3 regions of the Comamonas koreensis genome follow, and region 3 is predicted to be linked to each of the others. Evidence: riboswitches for the same ligand, from Rfam matches in the RefSeq annotation. Region 3 holds a riboswitch; each other region holds the start of a gene.

Region 1 (4,656 bases), 2.4 Mb from region 3:
CTCGAAGGCAGCACCGCCGCCAAGATCTTGTCCTTGATGGTGCTCAACTTCTGTCTGGCCATGCTGCTGGGCAGCATCTACTCGATCATCCCTTCGATGTTCCACACCAGCGTGCGCTTCAAGGGCATGGCGCTGAGCTACAACGTGGCTGTGGCGATGTTTGCCGGCACCGCGCCGATGATCAACTCCTGGTTGATTGCCCGCACCGGCAACCCGGTCGTGCCTGCCTACTACCTCATTGGCGCGGCAATCATTGGCCTCATCGCCCTGGTCAGCAGCCGGGACCGCACCGGTTTGCCGATGCATGGTGATCCGGTCCAGTAAGGCCATGCGCTGCTGAGCGCTGCGCCAGCCCGAACGCATCCTTTCTGGATGCGTTTTTTTATGCATCAGCGGGGCAGGGCGCAGCAGGCAAGAGCGGTGGCATGCCGGCCCGCTGGGCGCCGGGCTGCGACCTATAATCATCGCCAGCCCGGGCTCTGCCTCTCCTGGCCTGGCGCTCCTCCATGAAATACAAGCTCCCGCCCCTGCAGCCACTGCGCGTGTTCGAGTCCGTCTACCGCCATGGCTCGATCCGCAAGGCGGCCGACGAGCTGTGCCTGACGCCACAGGCCGCCAGCCAGCAACTCAAGCAATTGGAAAGTGCGCTGGATGTGCAACTTTTCGAGCGCGGCGCGCGGGGCCTGGCGGCCAGCGCCGAGGCGCAGACCTTGTACCACTATGTGGAGCAGGGGCTCGATGCACTGAGCCAGGGGCTGGAAGCCGTGCGCTCCCACTACAAGGCTGCGCAGTTCCATATCCAGGTCAGCCCATACTTTGCAACCCAGTACCTGATCCGCTCGCTGCCCTCGTTCACCAAGGATTACCCGGAGCTCGATCTGCGCATCTCCATCGGTGTGGAGCTGCCTTCGTTCGATAGCGGCGATCTGGATGCAGCCATTGTCTGGGGCTACGGCGGTGTGGACCACCTCGATGAAACGCCGCTGCTCGAAGACCTCAAGGTGATCGTGGCTGCGCCGCAGCTGCTGGCCGAGCACCCGGTGGAGACAGCGCAGGATTTGCCGCACCACCGGCTGATATCGCCGCTGACGCACAACAGTCTGTGGCAGGACATTTATGCGATGCTGGGCCTGGAGCCCGGCGGCAAGCATGTCAGCCCCATGCTGCTGCACACGCACGATGCGATGCTGCAAGCCGTTCTCAGCGGGCAGGGCGTGGGCCTGCTGTCCTATGTCGATGCGCTCAGCTATATCCACAGCGGCAAGCTGCTCGCACCCTTTGGGGCCGAGCTGCTGCGCCAACTGCCGATGGACAGAACGCCCAAGTTCCACCTCTACACCCGCCGGGGCGGGGGAGAGCGCCCAATCCAGGCCAGCTTTCGGCAGTGGCTGCTGGGCCAGCTGCGCAGCACTGACTTCATCGGCTATGCGACGCGGCTGCCGCAGGGCTGATACAGCCACTGGGGCATGCGCTGTATCGCCCAGCTGACACAGGCCATGGCCAAAAGGCACTGCCCGGGCTTGCGGCTGGTACACTGGCTGCGCTTTGAAAAAAGCCTATCTACAGGTGCTCGCATGCGAGTGAAACGGGAACAAGGTCGGGAGTGCGCTCCCCCAAGCCTTGGCTGCCCCCGCAACGGTAGACAGGAAACGTAGCCGATGCGGCCCGCTCCCACGCGGGCCCAGTCACTGGGGTTGAGAGAGTGTCCACGCCTGCCAGGCAATAAGACACCCGCACCCTGGGAAGACCGGCTACCGGGTCAGCGCCTGCGCTGCACCGCCTGTAAGCCCGGAGACCGGCCTGTTCCTAGTCGCAGTGCGCGCTGTGCCTCTGGCCAGCACGTGCTCTCTCAACTGTCTGCGGGGTGTGGACGGCGGTTCTTCGCGCGACCCCGTCTTGGGGGGTGACCGCGTGCAGTGCAGCCCCCGCATCAGGCAGTTAGCGCCTTTTGTTCAAATGACTGCAGTTCCTTTTCCGAAAAACCGGCTCCTGGCCGCCCAGCGGCTCTCTTCCTCCTTGCGCCTGGTAGGCAGCTCCTGTGTTCTGTGTTTGCCCGCCTTGGGCATCGCAGTAGCCCATGCCCAAGAAGCCTCACTGCCTGAAGTGGTGGTGAGCGACCAGCGCAGCGAGCCCAATGCGCTCCAGCTGCCGTCGACCTCGGCGAGCAAGCTGGCCGTGCCGCTGCAGGACCTGCCCGCCAGTGTCAGCTCGGTCTCGGCCGTGCAGGTACAAGAGCGTGCCGACTACGAGGTGGTCGATGCCGTGGGCCGCAGCGTGGGCCTGAGTGCCAATGGCACGCCTGGCAATGGCGGGCTGTCGTTCTCCAGCCGGGGCTTTACCGGTGTGAACTCGGTCGGCGTGGCCGAAGACGGGCTGAGCCTGGGGGTTGCAGCCGGCACCGTGGCCTATCCCAATTCCAGCTGGGGCTATGAGCGCTTTGATGTGCTGCGCGGCCCCGCATCGCTGATGTACGGCAGCGGCACCATGGGCGCCACGGTGAACGCGGTGCGCAAGGAACCCAGCCGCAGTACATCGACCGAAGTGCTGCTGGGCGCTGGCTCCCACGGCACCGCCCGCGCGGGCCTGGGCAGCACCGGCGCGCTGAGCGACAGCCTGAGCTACCGCCTGGATGTTTACGGCGATCGCACCGATGGCGAGCGCCAACTGGGAAACAGCGACAGCAAGAAGATCATGAGCGCCATCCGCTGGCAGGCGAGCAGCGATCTGCGCCTGGACCTGACGGCCGATGTCAGCGACCAAAGGCCCGAGCGCTACTTTGGCACCCCGGTGGTCGATGGCAAGCCGGTGGCGGCGCTGGGCGACCGCAATTTCAACTTTCTCGACAGCGACATCCACTACAAGGACCAGCGCTACAAATTGAGGGCCGAGTGGAATGTGAGCGAGGCGCTGGTGCTGCGCAACGAGACCTACCATATGAAGGCCGACCGCCACTGGAAGAACATCGAAGGCTATGACTACGATGCCAGCACGCGCACGGTTCACCGCTACGACTACCTGGAGATCGGCCACGACCTGGAGCAAAGCGGCAACCGCTTAGGCGCCGTTTTCAAGCCCGGCCAGCATGAGATAGCGATGGGCTGGGATGTGTCGCAGGCCAAGTTCACTGCGCTCAACAGCTCGCCCTATACCGGTGAATCCGATGTGCCGCTGACCGGTAGCACCAGTGGCTACTGGGACAGCCCAGACCCTTACAAGCCGCGCATGACCTCGCGCATCCGCCAAAACGCCTTCTACCTGGAAGACGCCTGGAAGCTGGGCGAGCAGTGGCTGCTGATGGCCGGCCTGCGCCGCGACCTCTATGATTTTGACCGCATGGATTTGCTGAGCCAAGCCCGCTTTGACAAGACCTTGGGCGGCACCTCTTGGCGCCTGGGCCTCACGCACAAGCTGGACCAGAACACCAGCCTCTATGCCCAGGTCAGTACCGGCCATGACCCGGTCAACAGCCTGCTGTCGCTGACCCAGTCGCAAACCGGCTTTACATTGAGCAAAGGCCGCCAGGTGGAAGTGGGCATCAAGCAGCAGCTGCCCAATGGCCAGGGCGAATGGACCCTGGCGGTCTTTGATATCCGCAAGAAGGACATCATCACCCGCGATCCGGACCGGCCAGCGCTGTTGATCCAGGGCGGCAAGCAGTCGTCCAAGGGGATCGAGCTGGCAGGCAGCTGGCGGGCGACCAAGGCCTGGCGCTTCGAGGGCAACCTGGGCTATGCGGATGCCCAGTTCGACGAGCTGCTCGAAGGCGCCACAGCCATTGACCGCGCTGGCAACCAGCCGGCCAATGTACCGCGCTACACGGCCAATGCCTGGGCCCATTACCAGACGGGCGATTGGCGCGCATCGCTGGGCCTGCGCCATGTTGCCAGCCGCTACACCAGCAATGCCAATACCGCGCAGCTCCCCGCCTACACGGTGGCCGATGCGGTGCTGGGCTGGAACCTGAACCGCACAACCACCTTGAACCTGGTGGGCCGCAATCTGGCCAACAAACGCTATGCTGCATCGTCCTACGGCTCGCAATGGCTGATGGGCAATGGCCGCAGCTTTGAGCTAATGGCCCATCTGCGTTTCTGAGCAAGGTAGAGCATGACCACAAGCGCTTCCCGGCAAACCCTGCGTGCCCTGGCGGCAGCTGCTGCCCTGGTGCTGACCGGCTGCGACCGGCCAGGGGGCCAGCAGCCGCCCAGCCGCCCCAGCCAGGCGGCGGCCATCCCCATGGCCGAAGCGGCAGCAGTGCCCGCAGGCCTGCGGGCTGCGCCGTTGGAGATCGATGTCTGCGGCCAGCCCCAGCGCTATGACCGGGTGCCGCAGCGTGCCATCACGCACGATGTGAACATCACCGAGATGTTCCTGTTTCTGGGCCTGGGGCCCAGGCTGGTCGGCTACTCGGGCATACCGTCGCGCAAGGAAATCAGCCCCGAGCTGATGACCCAGCTCGCCCAGGTGCCCAAGCTGTCATCGCAGGACATGAACCTGGAAAACATGCTCGAGGCCCGCGCCGACTTTGTGTTTGGCGGCTGGAGCTATGGCTTTCGCCCCGGCGGGGTGACGCCCGAGCTGCTGGCCCAGCATGGCGTGGCCAGCTATGTGCTGTCCGAGTCCTGCATCCATGTGCAAAAGCGCGAGCGTGTGGCG
Region 2 (4,656 bases), 1.2 Mb from region 3:
AAAAGGCCAGCTCGGCGCCCATGGCCTGCAGGCATTCCAGATTGGCGGTGTAGATAAAGCTGAAAGCGGCATCGCGGGCGACGGCAATGCGGCGCCCGGCCAGCCAGGCGGGCACCGGGGCGGCAACAGCAGGCGCGGTAAAGGCCACCGTCCAGCGCTGCTGCCACTCTTGCCAGCTCAGCTGGCCCAGCGGCGTTAGCGCCAGCACGTCGGCGGCGGCATCCAGGCGCTCGGCAGCGTCGTGCAGCTCATGGGCTGCCACCAGGCCCAGGTGGCGCTCGGGCAGCAGGTTGGCGCGCGGTTTCGCAGCATCGAGGCTCACCTGGTGCATCGCGCCCAGCCACAGTGCCGGGTCGCGCAGGCCGCTGCGCAGCAGCTCACCATGGTGGGCAGTGGCCACGCGGTTGGCCAGCACACCGGCCAGCTGCAGGCCTGGGTCATAGTGCTGCAGGCCATGGGCAATGGCGCCAAAGGTAGCGGCCATGGCCGATGCATCGACCACCACCACAGCGGAGATGCCCAGCGACTTGGCCAGCTCGGCCGCGCTGTTGGCACCATCGAACAGGCCCATCACGCCTTCGATCAGCAGCACATCGTTGCTTTGCGCGGCCTGAAACAGGCGTGCGCGCACATCCACTTCACCGTTCATCCAGCGATCCAGCGCATGCACGGGCTGGCCGCTGGCCAGGCGCAGCCACTGCGGATCGAGAAAATCCGGGCCGCATTTGAACACCTGGACCCGCCGGCCCTGGCGGGCATGCAGGCGCGCCAAGGCTGCCGTCACCGTGGTCTTGCCCTGGCCCGATGCGGGCGCCGCAATCAGCAGTGCCACGCAAGCGGCCGTTGGGCGGTCCTGAACCGTCGTCTCTGTCATGGCTGGCTTATCCCCTCTGCGCTCAGCGCGGCATCCACTTCACACCCACATACACGCTGCGACCTTCGGTGGCATAGGTGCGTGCGGTCTGGTAGCGCTTGTCGGCCAGGTTGTTGATACGGGCGATCAGGTTCACATCCTTGGCCACCTCGGTCTGCGCCGACAGGTTGAACAAGGTGTAGCCGCCCAGCACATTGGTGTTGGCGGCATTGTCAAAGCGCTTGGCGCTGGTCTGCAGGTCGGCCGCCCAGGTCCAACCGGCTGCACGCGTCTCGGCGCCCAGGGTGGCATAGCGCTTGGCGCGGCGCGCCAGCAGCTTGTCGTTTTCGGTATCGCGCGGGTTCTGGAAGTCGACCGAACCATGCAGGTTGAACGCGCCCAGCTTGGTCGTGGCCGCCAAGGTAATGCCTTCCAGGCGTGCCTTGCCCACATTGGCATAGCAGCCGAATTCGCTGTCGCAACTGCCGGGCGACGAGAAGTTGATCAGGTTGGTGACCCGGTTGCGGTAGGCCGTGGCCGAGAAGCTGTCGGCACCCTGCGCCCAGCGCAGGCCCAGCTCGGCATTGCGGCTTTTCTCGGGCTGCAGCGATGCGTCGCCGTATTCGCTAAAGCGCTGGTAGAGCGTGGGCGCGCGAAAGGCCGTGCCCACTGTCGCGGTGGCGCGCCAGTTGGTTGCAAAGGCATAGCCATAGGCAGCGCTGCCGGTGGTCTTGCCGCCGAACTCGCTGTCGTCATCCCGGCGCAGGTTCAGCTGCACCGTGTGCGGGCCGGTGTTCAGGCCATAGCCCAGCGCCAGCGCATTCTGGTGGCGGTCGCGGTCAATGCCGCCATTCGTCAGCGCGTCGTCACGCCGCTCCAGTGCGGCCGTCAAGGTGTGGACGCCCAGGCGCCAGGTATTTTGGAACAGGTAGTTATGCAGGCGCGTGTCCGTCTGGTAGGGCGAGGGCCGGGTCTCGTAATAGTCGCGCGACTGGCTGAACTGCAGCTTGGTACTGTAGTGCTCGGTCCACTGCGCCTGCCAGTTCAGGCCCAGCGCATACATCTTGTTGAGGCTGCGGTCGTCCTCGGTCAGGCTGCTGTCGTAGCCCGAGTTCACATCGCTGGCCAGCAAGGTGGCTTCGAGCCGGTGCTGGCCGTTGAGCTGGTAGCCCAGGCGGCCGCTGACCGCATTGCTGCGGTAGTCGTCCTTGTCTGGGTTGGCGGTGGCCACGGTGCGGGCATTGAAGCCATCGGTCTGCGAGCGGTTCAGACCCAGCGCGTAATCCCAGCCGTCGGCGCTGCCGGAGATACCGGCCTCGGCCGTGAACGTGCCCCGGTTGCCAAAGCCCAGGCCGACATAGGGCTGGGGCGTGCCCTCACCTTTCTTGGTGAAGATCTGCACTACGCCGCCCATCGCGTCCGAGCCGTAGACGGCAGCGGCCGGGCCGCGCAGCACTTCGATGCGATCGATCAGCGCCAGCGGAATCGATTGCCAGGAGGCGCCGCCGGTCGATTGCGAATCCATGCGCACGCCATCAACATAGACAGCGGTAAAGCGCGAATCGGCGCCGCGCATGAACACGCTGGTCGTCGTGCCCGGCCCGCCGTTGCGCGAAATCTGGATGCCCGGCACGCGCGCCAGCACATCGGCCACGCTGCCCGGGCCCTGGCGCTCGATGGTCTGCGCATCGATGATGGACATGTCGGCCACCAGATCGGACAGCGGCTGCTCGATGCGGTTGGCGGTCACCACCATCTCTTGCAGGTTTTTACCCTCTGTTTCCAGGGCGGCTGGGGCCTGCTGCGCCTGTGCTGGCAGCGCAAACAGGGGCAGCGCCGCTGCGATGGCCAAGGCCAAAAAACGGGGGGTATGGAGGGTGCGCGAGCGGGGCGCAAGCGCGGGACGCGCGCAGGGGCGTGTCGAAAAAGCAGAGGAAAACATGCACTGAGTTGGTGATGAACCACCCCGCGCCAGCCTCCCCGCCGGCAATGGGGAACACGGAAGCCGCGGCAAGGCCTCAGCCACGCGCCTCCACTATTGTTGGCCGGTATCCGGGCTGGCGATGACACAGCACACGCCTTCCCAAACACTTGTTCAAGGTATTCAGTGGCATAGTGGTGGCTGTGGATGGCGCAAAAGCCAACCATCGCTTACCGTTGCGGGGGCAGCGCAGGTTGCGTAAGGCTTGTAGGGCACAAGCGGCGCTCCTGCTTCCCGTTGAACTGCCCCCATGTGAACCACTGGGGCGAGCACCAACGGGTACAATTTTAGCGTTAAACCCATTGCGCACTTAAGAAGACTGTCTCTCTATGGCCACTACGCCTTCTATGGATCTGATGCTTGAGCGGGTGGAGGCACTGCTGAGCCGTCATGAGGCTTTGCAACGCGCCCACGCCCAATTGCAAGAGCAAGTCACCACCCTGACCCAGGAGCGCGACTCCCTCCAATCGCGCCTGACAGCGGCCCGCGCCCGCGTGGATGCACTGATCGAACGCCTGCCCAAGACCTTTGACCAGGACGAATGATGAAACAGCTGGAAGTACACATCATGCAGCAAAGCTATATGCTGGGCTGCCCCGAAGGCCAGGAAGCACGTCTGCTGGCTGCCGTCAAGCATGTCGATGAGGCCATGAGCGGCATCCGCGACGCGGGCAAGATCCGTGGCCGCGAGCGCATCGCTGTGCTGGCGGCCCTCAATGTCGCTTTTGACCTGCTTGATTTGCAAGTGCAAAACAGCCAGCTCAGCCAGACCGCAGACGCCCTGCAGGCGCAAGCTGCTGCGCAGTCTGCCGCGATGGTTGAGGTCCAGGCCCAGACCGCCCCTGGGGACCAGGCGAGCCTGGACTGGGATGCGCCCCGTGTGCAGTCGGTGATGCAACGGCTGGACGCGGCGCTGGCGCCGGCCCCCGCGCAACCGGCCGACACCCTGGGCACCAGCGCTTGAGGCACTGCCGCGAGCAGGCGCCAACACCAGATTGCCGCGCCATGCAATGCCTGGCTGCAAAATATCACGCCACCCATTGCTCAATCTGGCTAACCAGCTATCTTTTTTGACCAATCCAGGCACATTGAATTGCAGTTTTGGTGGGTGCGGCAGGCGCGAGCGATTACAATGAAAGCGTTCGCAGCCCTGCTGGACTTTATAGTTCCTTGAACCAATGCTCTACGAGCACGGGCTTGGTACATTACCTATTGAGCGTGATCGTCTCGCGTCAGATGAACCCAACGATAGGTTGCCCTCGCCCACCTGAACCCCCGGTTCAGGATGACGGTCCAGTGGATCCGCTGCGAACACCTGATTTTTTCGGGCAGGCTCCGCCCAACCTGTCTTCTCCTCTCCGCGACAGCGGGGTTTCAGGCCACCTGTTTCAGGTGGCCTTTTTACTGCGCGCCATGACTGATCCTCTTGTTTTGCTGCCGCTGTCGTTTCTGGGCCTGATCGGCGGTTTTCTGGCGGGCCTGCTGGGCATTGGCGGCGGCATGGTGCTGGTGCCCTTCATCACCTACATCCTGGGCACCCAGGGCGTGGCGCCGGAGCTGGCGATCAAGATGGCGATTGCCACCTCGATGGCGACCATCGTCTTCACCTCGATGTCCAGCGTGCGCGCCCACCACCAGCATGGCGCGGTGCGCTGGGACCTTGTCAAACGCCTGGCCCCGGGCATTGTGCTGGGCGGCCTGCTGGCCAGCCTGGGTATTTTTGCGGTGCTCAAGGGCAGCTACCTGGGTTTGTTTTTTGGCCTGTTCATTGGCTACTCGGCACTGCGCATGTTCCGCAAGCCCAACAGCCAGGCCATGCGCG
Region 3 (4,656 bases):
GTTCCGTGACGAAGGCAAGGACGTGCTGTTCTTCGTGGACAACATCTACCGCTACACGCTGGCCGGTACCGAAGTGTCCGCACTGCTGGGCCGTATGCCTTCGGCCGTGGGCTACCAGCCTACGCTGGCCGAAGAAATGGGCCGTCTGCAAGAGCGTATCACCTCGACCAAGGTGGGTTCGATCACCTCGATCCAGGCCGTGTACGTGCCAGCGGACGATTACACCGATCCATCGCCAGCAACGACCTTCGCCCACTTGGACTCCACCGTGGCGCTGTCGCGTGACATTGCTTCGCTGGGTATCTACCCTGCGGTGGACCCCCTGGCGTCGACCAGCCGCCAGCTGGACCCCCAAGTGGTCGGTGAAGAGCACTACTCGGTCGCCCGCCAAGTGCAGGGTACCCTGCAGCGCTACACCGAACTGCGCGACATCATTGCGATTCTGGGTATGGACGAACTGGCTCCCGAAGACAAGCTCGTCGTGGCCCGCGCTCGCAAGATCCAGCGTTTCCTGTCGCAGCCTTTCCACGTTGCTGAAGTGTTCACGGGCGCTCCAGGCAAGTACGTGCCGCTGTCGGAAACCATCCGCGGCTTCAAGATGATCGTCAACGGCGAGTGCGACCACCTGCCCGAGCAAGCCTTCTACATGGTTGGCACGATCGACGAAGCCATCGAGAAGGCGAAGAAGATCTAAGCTTTGCAGAACGGGCTGCCGCACGCAGCCCTGCTCGCAAACTAGTTTCTTTTTCACTCTGAGGATCAAAGATGAACACCTTCCACGTTGATGTGGTCAGTGCTGAAGAATCCATCTTCTCCGGCGAAGCCCGCTTTGTGGCTTTGCCTGGTGAAATGGGCGAACTCGGTATCTACGCCCGCCACACGCCGTTGATCACCCGCATCAAGCCGGGTTCGGTGCGCATTGAGAAGGCCGACGGCGGCGAAGAGTTCATCTTCGTGGCTGGTGGCATTCTCGAAGTGCAACCCGACTGCGTGACCGTGCTGTCCGACACCGCTGTGCGCGGCAAGGACCTGGACGAGCAAAAAGCGGTTGAAGCCAAGCAAAAGGCTGAAGAAGCCCTCAAGAACGCCAAGGGCGAGCTTGACCTGGCCAAGGCCCAATCCGAGCTGTCCGTCATGGCCGCCCAGATTGCCGCCCTGCAAAAATACCGCAAGAAGCGCTGATCCGCTGTTTGCGCAACTGCCACAGGAAAACCACCGCATGCGGTGGTTTTTTTACGCCCGTACCGGATGCGTCGGAGCAGGCCCCGTCTGCAGCACCTGCTGCATATGGATGGTTTGCCACAGCGGGTCGGCATCCTGGTGCAGGGTGATAAAACCCTGGCGCTGCCAGAAGGTTTGCGCGCCTGGCAAAAAAGGATGCGTGTGCAGGTAGAGCCGCTGCACACCCTGCTGCAGCGCCCGCTGACGCAGCTGCGCGAACAGCACGCCAGCCAGGCCTTGCCGGCGCCAGGCCGGGTCCACATACAAGCGCACCACCTCGGCGGTGCCTGCACTGGGCACGGTCAGATGGGCAAAGCGCCCGTCATAGGCGCGGTAGGCAATGCTGCCGATGACGCGGTCGCCCTGCCAGGCCGCCAGCATGCAGCCGCCGGGCGATGCGTAGACCGAGGCAAAGTCGCGCAGGTCGGCCTGCGGCGTGTTGGTATCGACCCGATCGCCAAACATGGTTTGGCGCGCCGCCTGCAAAAAGGCCGCCACCGGCGCGAGATGTTCAACGCGGCGGATGCCGTATGCGCTGGGTGTAGTGGGTGGGTGGTTCATGGCCATCAAACGGCCTGCAGCTTAGCATGCAGGCCCTGTAAATCGGCTACAGTACAGCCACTTTGGTTTCGCAAGAACATGCGCACGGCAGGGTGCCGGGGCATGAGGGAATCCAGGGAGCGCGAGCCGGCAGCCAGCGCCCCAAACGGAACTGCCCCCGCAACTGTAGGCCACGAGCAGGCCATCCATGCGCCACTGAACTGCGGTTCGGGAAGGCGATGGTCTGCGCAGACCGGCCAGTCAGGAGACCTGCCAAGGTCATGCATTCACAACCCACTGGCAAGCCCCTGGTTTGCACAGAGAAACAGGCATGCCACCGGTTTGCGCGCTGCAAGGCGAACATCGCAAACACCGGTGATGCAAACCCATTCATGGCGGATGTGCGTGTGTTTTGATCATGACCGGCGGGGTGTCCGGGCGGTGAGCAGCGTCTCGTCTGCGCAAGCCTGTCCTGGCTCCACCGGGCAGCGCCCCGCACCGGATCGGCTCGCACGGCCCGCATGCCCAGCCTCTACCTAGAGAGACGATTCCGATGCCTGTTCGCCGTTTTGCGCTGCCTGCCCTGTTGGCTACCTGTGTATTCACCTCGCTGTCCGCCTGGGCTGCCCCTTATCCGATGCAGCTGCACAACTGCGGCTACGCGGTGTCCCTCAAGCAGGCGCCCGCCTCGGTCGTCACCATCGGCCAGGCCGGCACCGAGATGCTGTATGCGCTGGGTCTGGGCGACAAGCTGGTGGGCACCTCGCTGTGGTTCAACGCCGTGCTGCCCCAGTTCAAGGCGATCAATGACAAGGTGCCACGCCTTGCGGACAACGACCCGAGCTTCGAGTCGGTGATCGGCAAGCGCCCGGCACTGGTGGTGTCGCAGTTCGAGTGGATGGTCGGCAAGGACGGCGTCGTGGGCACGCGCGAGCAGTTCCATGACCTGGGCATTGCCACCTATGCGATGCCCTCCGACTGTGAAGGCAAGAACAACCTCAAGGGCGCCGATGGCACCCGCACCGCGGCCTACGATGTGCAGGCGCTCTACAAGAGCATCACGCAACTGGCGCAGCTCTTTGATGTGCAGCCCCAGGGCGAGCGCCTGGTCAAGGACCTGCGCGAGCGCCAGGCCAAAGCGGTCGCCAAGGTCCAGGCGGCGCAGCAGCCGAACCTCTCGGCTGCGCTGTGGTTCTCCAGCGCCGATCTGGCCATCGACCCGTATATGGCTGGTAAGAATGGCGTTGCCGGCTACATGCTGCAGACCTTGGGCCTGCGCAATATCGTCGACTCGTCCGAAGAATGGCCCACCGTGGGCTGGGAGACGATTGCCAAGGCCAACCCCTCGGTCCTGGTGATCGCCCGCATGGACCGCCGCCGCTTCCCTGCGGACGACTACCAAAAGAAGCTGGAGTTTCTGAAGATGGACCCGGTCACCCAGCACATGGATGCGGTCAAGAACAACCGCATCGTCATTGTTGATGCCGATGCGCTGCAAGGCTCGATCCGCCTGGTCGATGGCATGGAGCAGATCAGCGATGCGGTACGCAAGCTCGGCCCAGCGGCCGCGCGTTGATCAGCCGCTGATGCAAGGCTCTGCATAATGGTGGCAACGGCATCAGCGCGCCCATCGGCGCTGCGCAGGCCGCTGCATGGGGCCGCCTGGTGCCTGGGCGCGGCACTGGCGATGCTGCTGAGCGTGGCGCTGGGCATCGCCATTGGCGAGACGGCGCTGTCGCCCAGCCTGGTGCTGCAGGTGCTGGCCAACAAGCTGGCCGGTGCCCACTACGCCATCGATCCCATCAGCCAGGGCATTGTCTGGAACTACCGCCTGCCCCGCGCGCTGGTGGCGGCCAGCTGCGGCGCGGGCCTGGCGGTCTCGGGCGTCATTTTGCAATCGCTGCTGCGCAATGCGCTGGCCGAACCCTATTTGCTCGGCATCTCTGCCGGGGCCTCCACCGGCGCAGTGCTGGTGACCGTCGTGGGCATCGGCGCGGGCGCCATCTCGATGACCGTGGGCGCCTTTTTTGGCGCGCTCTGCGCATTTGCACTGGTCGCCCTGCTGGCCCACGCCGCCGGCAGCGGCGGGCTGCGCAACAGCGGCCAGATTGTGCTGGCCGGCATTGCGGGCTCGCAGCTGTTCAATGCGCTGACCTCGCTCATCATCACCAAGTCGGGCAGTGCCGAGCAGGCCCGGGGCATCATGTTCTGGCTGCTGGGCAGCCTGAGCGGCGTGCGCTGGCCCGATACCGTGCTCACCGCCTGCATCGCGATCACCGGTTTGCTGCTGTGCCTGCTGCATACGCGCGCGCTCGATGCCTTCACCTTTGGCAGCGAATCGGCGGCCGCGCTGGGCGTGCCGGTGCGCCGTGTGCAACTGGTGCTGCTGCTGGCCGCGGCGCTGATGACGGCCGTCATGGTCTCCATCGTTGGCGCGATCGGCTTTGTCGGCCTGGTGATTCCACATGCCGCGCGCATGCTGGTCGGCGTCAGCCACCGGCGACTGGTGCCTGCCAGCGCGATGATGGGCGCGGTGTTTCTGATCGCCGCCGATGTGCTCTCGCGCACCCTGATCCGGGGCCAGGTGCTGCCCATTGGCGTCATCACCGCCCTGGTCGGGGCGCCGGTGTTTGCCGTCATCCTGCTCCAAAGCCAGCGGAGGCGCGGATGACGGCGGCACCTCTGGTCTCGGCGGATCAACCCGTGTTGCAGGCCTGTGCTCTGGGCCTGCGCCTGCAGGGCCGGCCGGTTGTCGAGCAGCTCAGCCTGCCGGTGCAGCGCCACGAAATGCTGGGGCTGATCGGCCCCAACGGCTCGGGCAAATCCAGCCTGCTGCGCTTGCTCGCCGGTGTGATCCGGCCCAACGAGGGCCAGGTGCTGCTGCAGGGTCAGCCG

Evidence for each region. A riboswitch is a leader RNA that binds a small molecule or an ion and turns the genes downstream of it on or off. The one in region 3 is predicted to bind cobalamin.
Region 1: it holds a riboswitch for cobalamin, as region 3 does, so the genes downstream of both, F0Q04_RS13765 (TonB-dependent receptor) here and F0Q04_RS00800 (ABC transporter substrate-binding protein) in region 3, are expected to answer to the same signal.
Region 2: it holds a riboswitch for cobalamin, as region 3 does, so the genes downstream of both, F0Q04_RS19165 (TonB-dependent receptor domain-containing protein) here and F0Q04_RS00800 (ABC transporter substrate-binding protein) in region 3, are expected to answer to the same signal.

Annotation. Positions count from the first base shown of each region.
Region 1 is NZ_CP043575.1:3,035,535-3,040,190, reverse strand. Features, by position in the region: gene F0Q04_RS13775 (MFS transporter) at 1-324, shown strand, start outside; gene F0Q04_RS13770 (LysR substrate-binding domain-containing protein) at 507-1,451, shown strand; cobalamin riboswitch at 1,548-1,819, shown strand; gene F0Q04_RS13765 (TonB-dependent receptor) at 2,059-4,095, shown strand; gene F0Q04_RS13760 (ABC transporter substrate-binding protein) at 4,108-4,656, shown strand, end outside.
Region 2 is NZ_CP043575.1:4,200,487-4,205,142, forward strand. Features, by position in the region: gene F0Q04_RS19160 (cobyrinate a,c-diamide synthase) at 1-874, opposite strand, end outside; gene F0Q04_RS19165 (TonB-dependent receptor domain-containing protein) at 897-2,795, opposite strand; cobalamin riboswitch at 2,879-3,126, opposite strand; gene F0Q04_RS19170 (hypothetical protein) at 3,164-3,379, shown strand; gene F0Q04_RS19175 (cell division protein ZapA) at 3,379-3,798, shown strand; gene F0Q04_RS19180 (sulfite exporter TauE/SafE family protein) at 4,248-4,656, shown strand, end outside.
Region 3 is NZ_CP043575.1:170,440-175,095, reverse strand. Features, by position in the region: gene atpD (F0F1 ATP synthase subunit beta) at 1-694, shown strand, start outside; gene F0Q04_RS00810 (F0F1 ATP synthase subunit epsilon) at 766-1,182, shown strand; gene F0Q04_RS00805 (GNAT family N-acetyltransferase) at 1,234-1,782, opposite strand; cobalamin riboswitch at 1,829-2,054, shown strand; gene F0Q04_RS00800 (ABC transporter substrate-binding protein) at 2,315-3,337, shown strand; gene F0Q04_RS00795 (FecCD family ABC transporter permease) at 3,365-4,432, shown strand; gene F0Q04_RS00790 (ABC transporter ATP-binding protein) at 4,429-4,656, shown strand, end outside.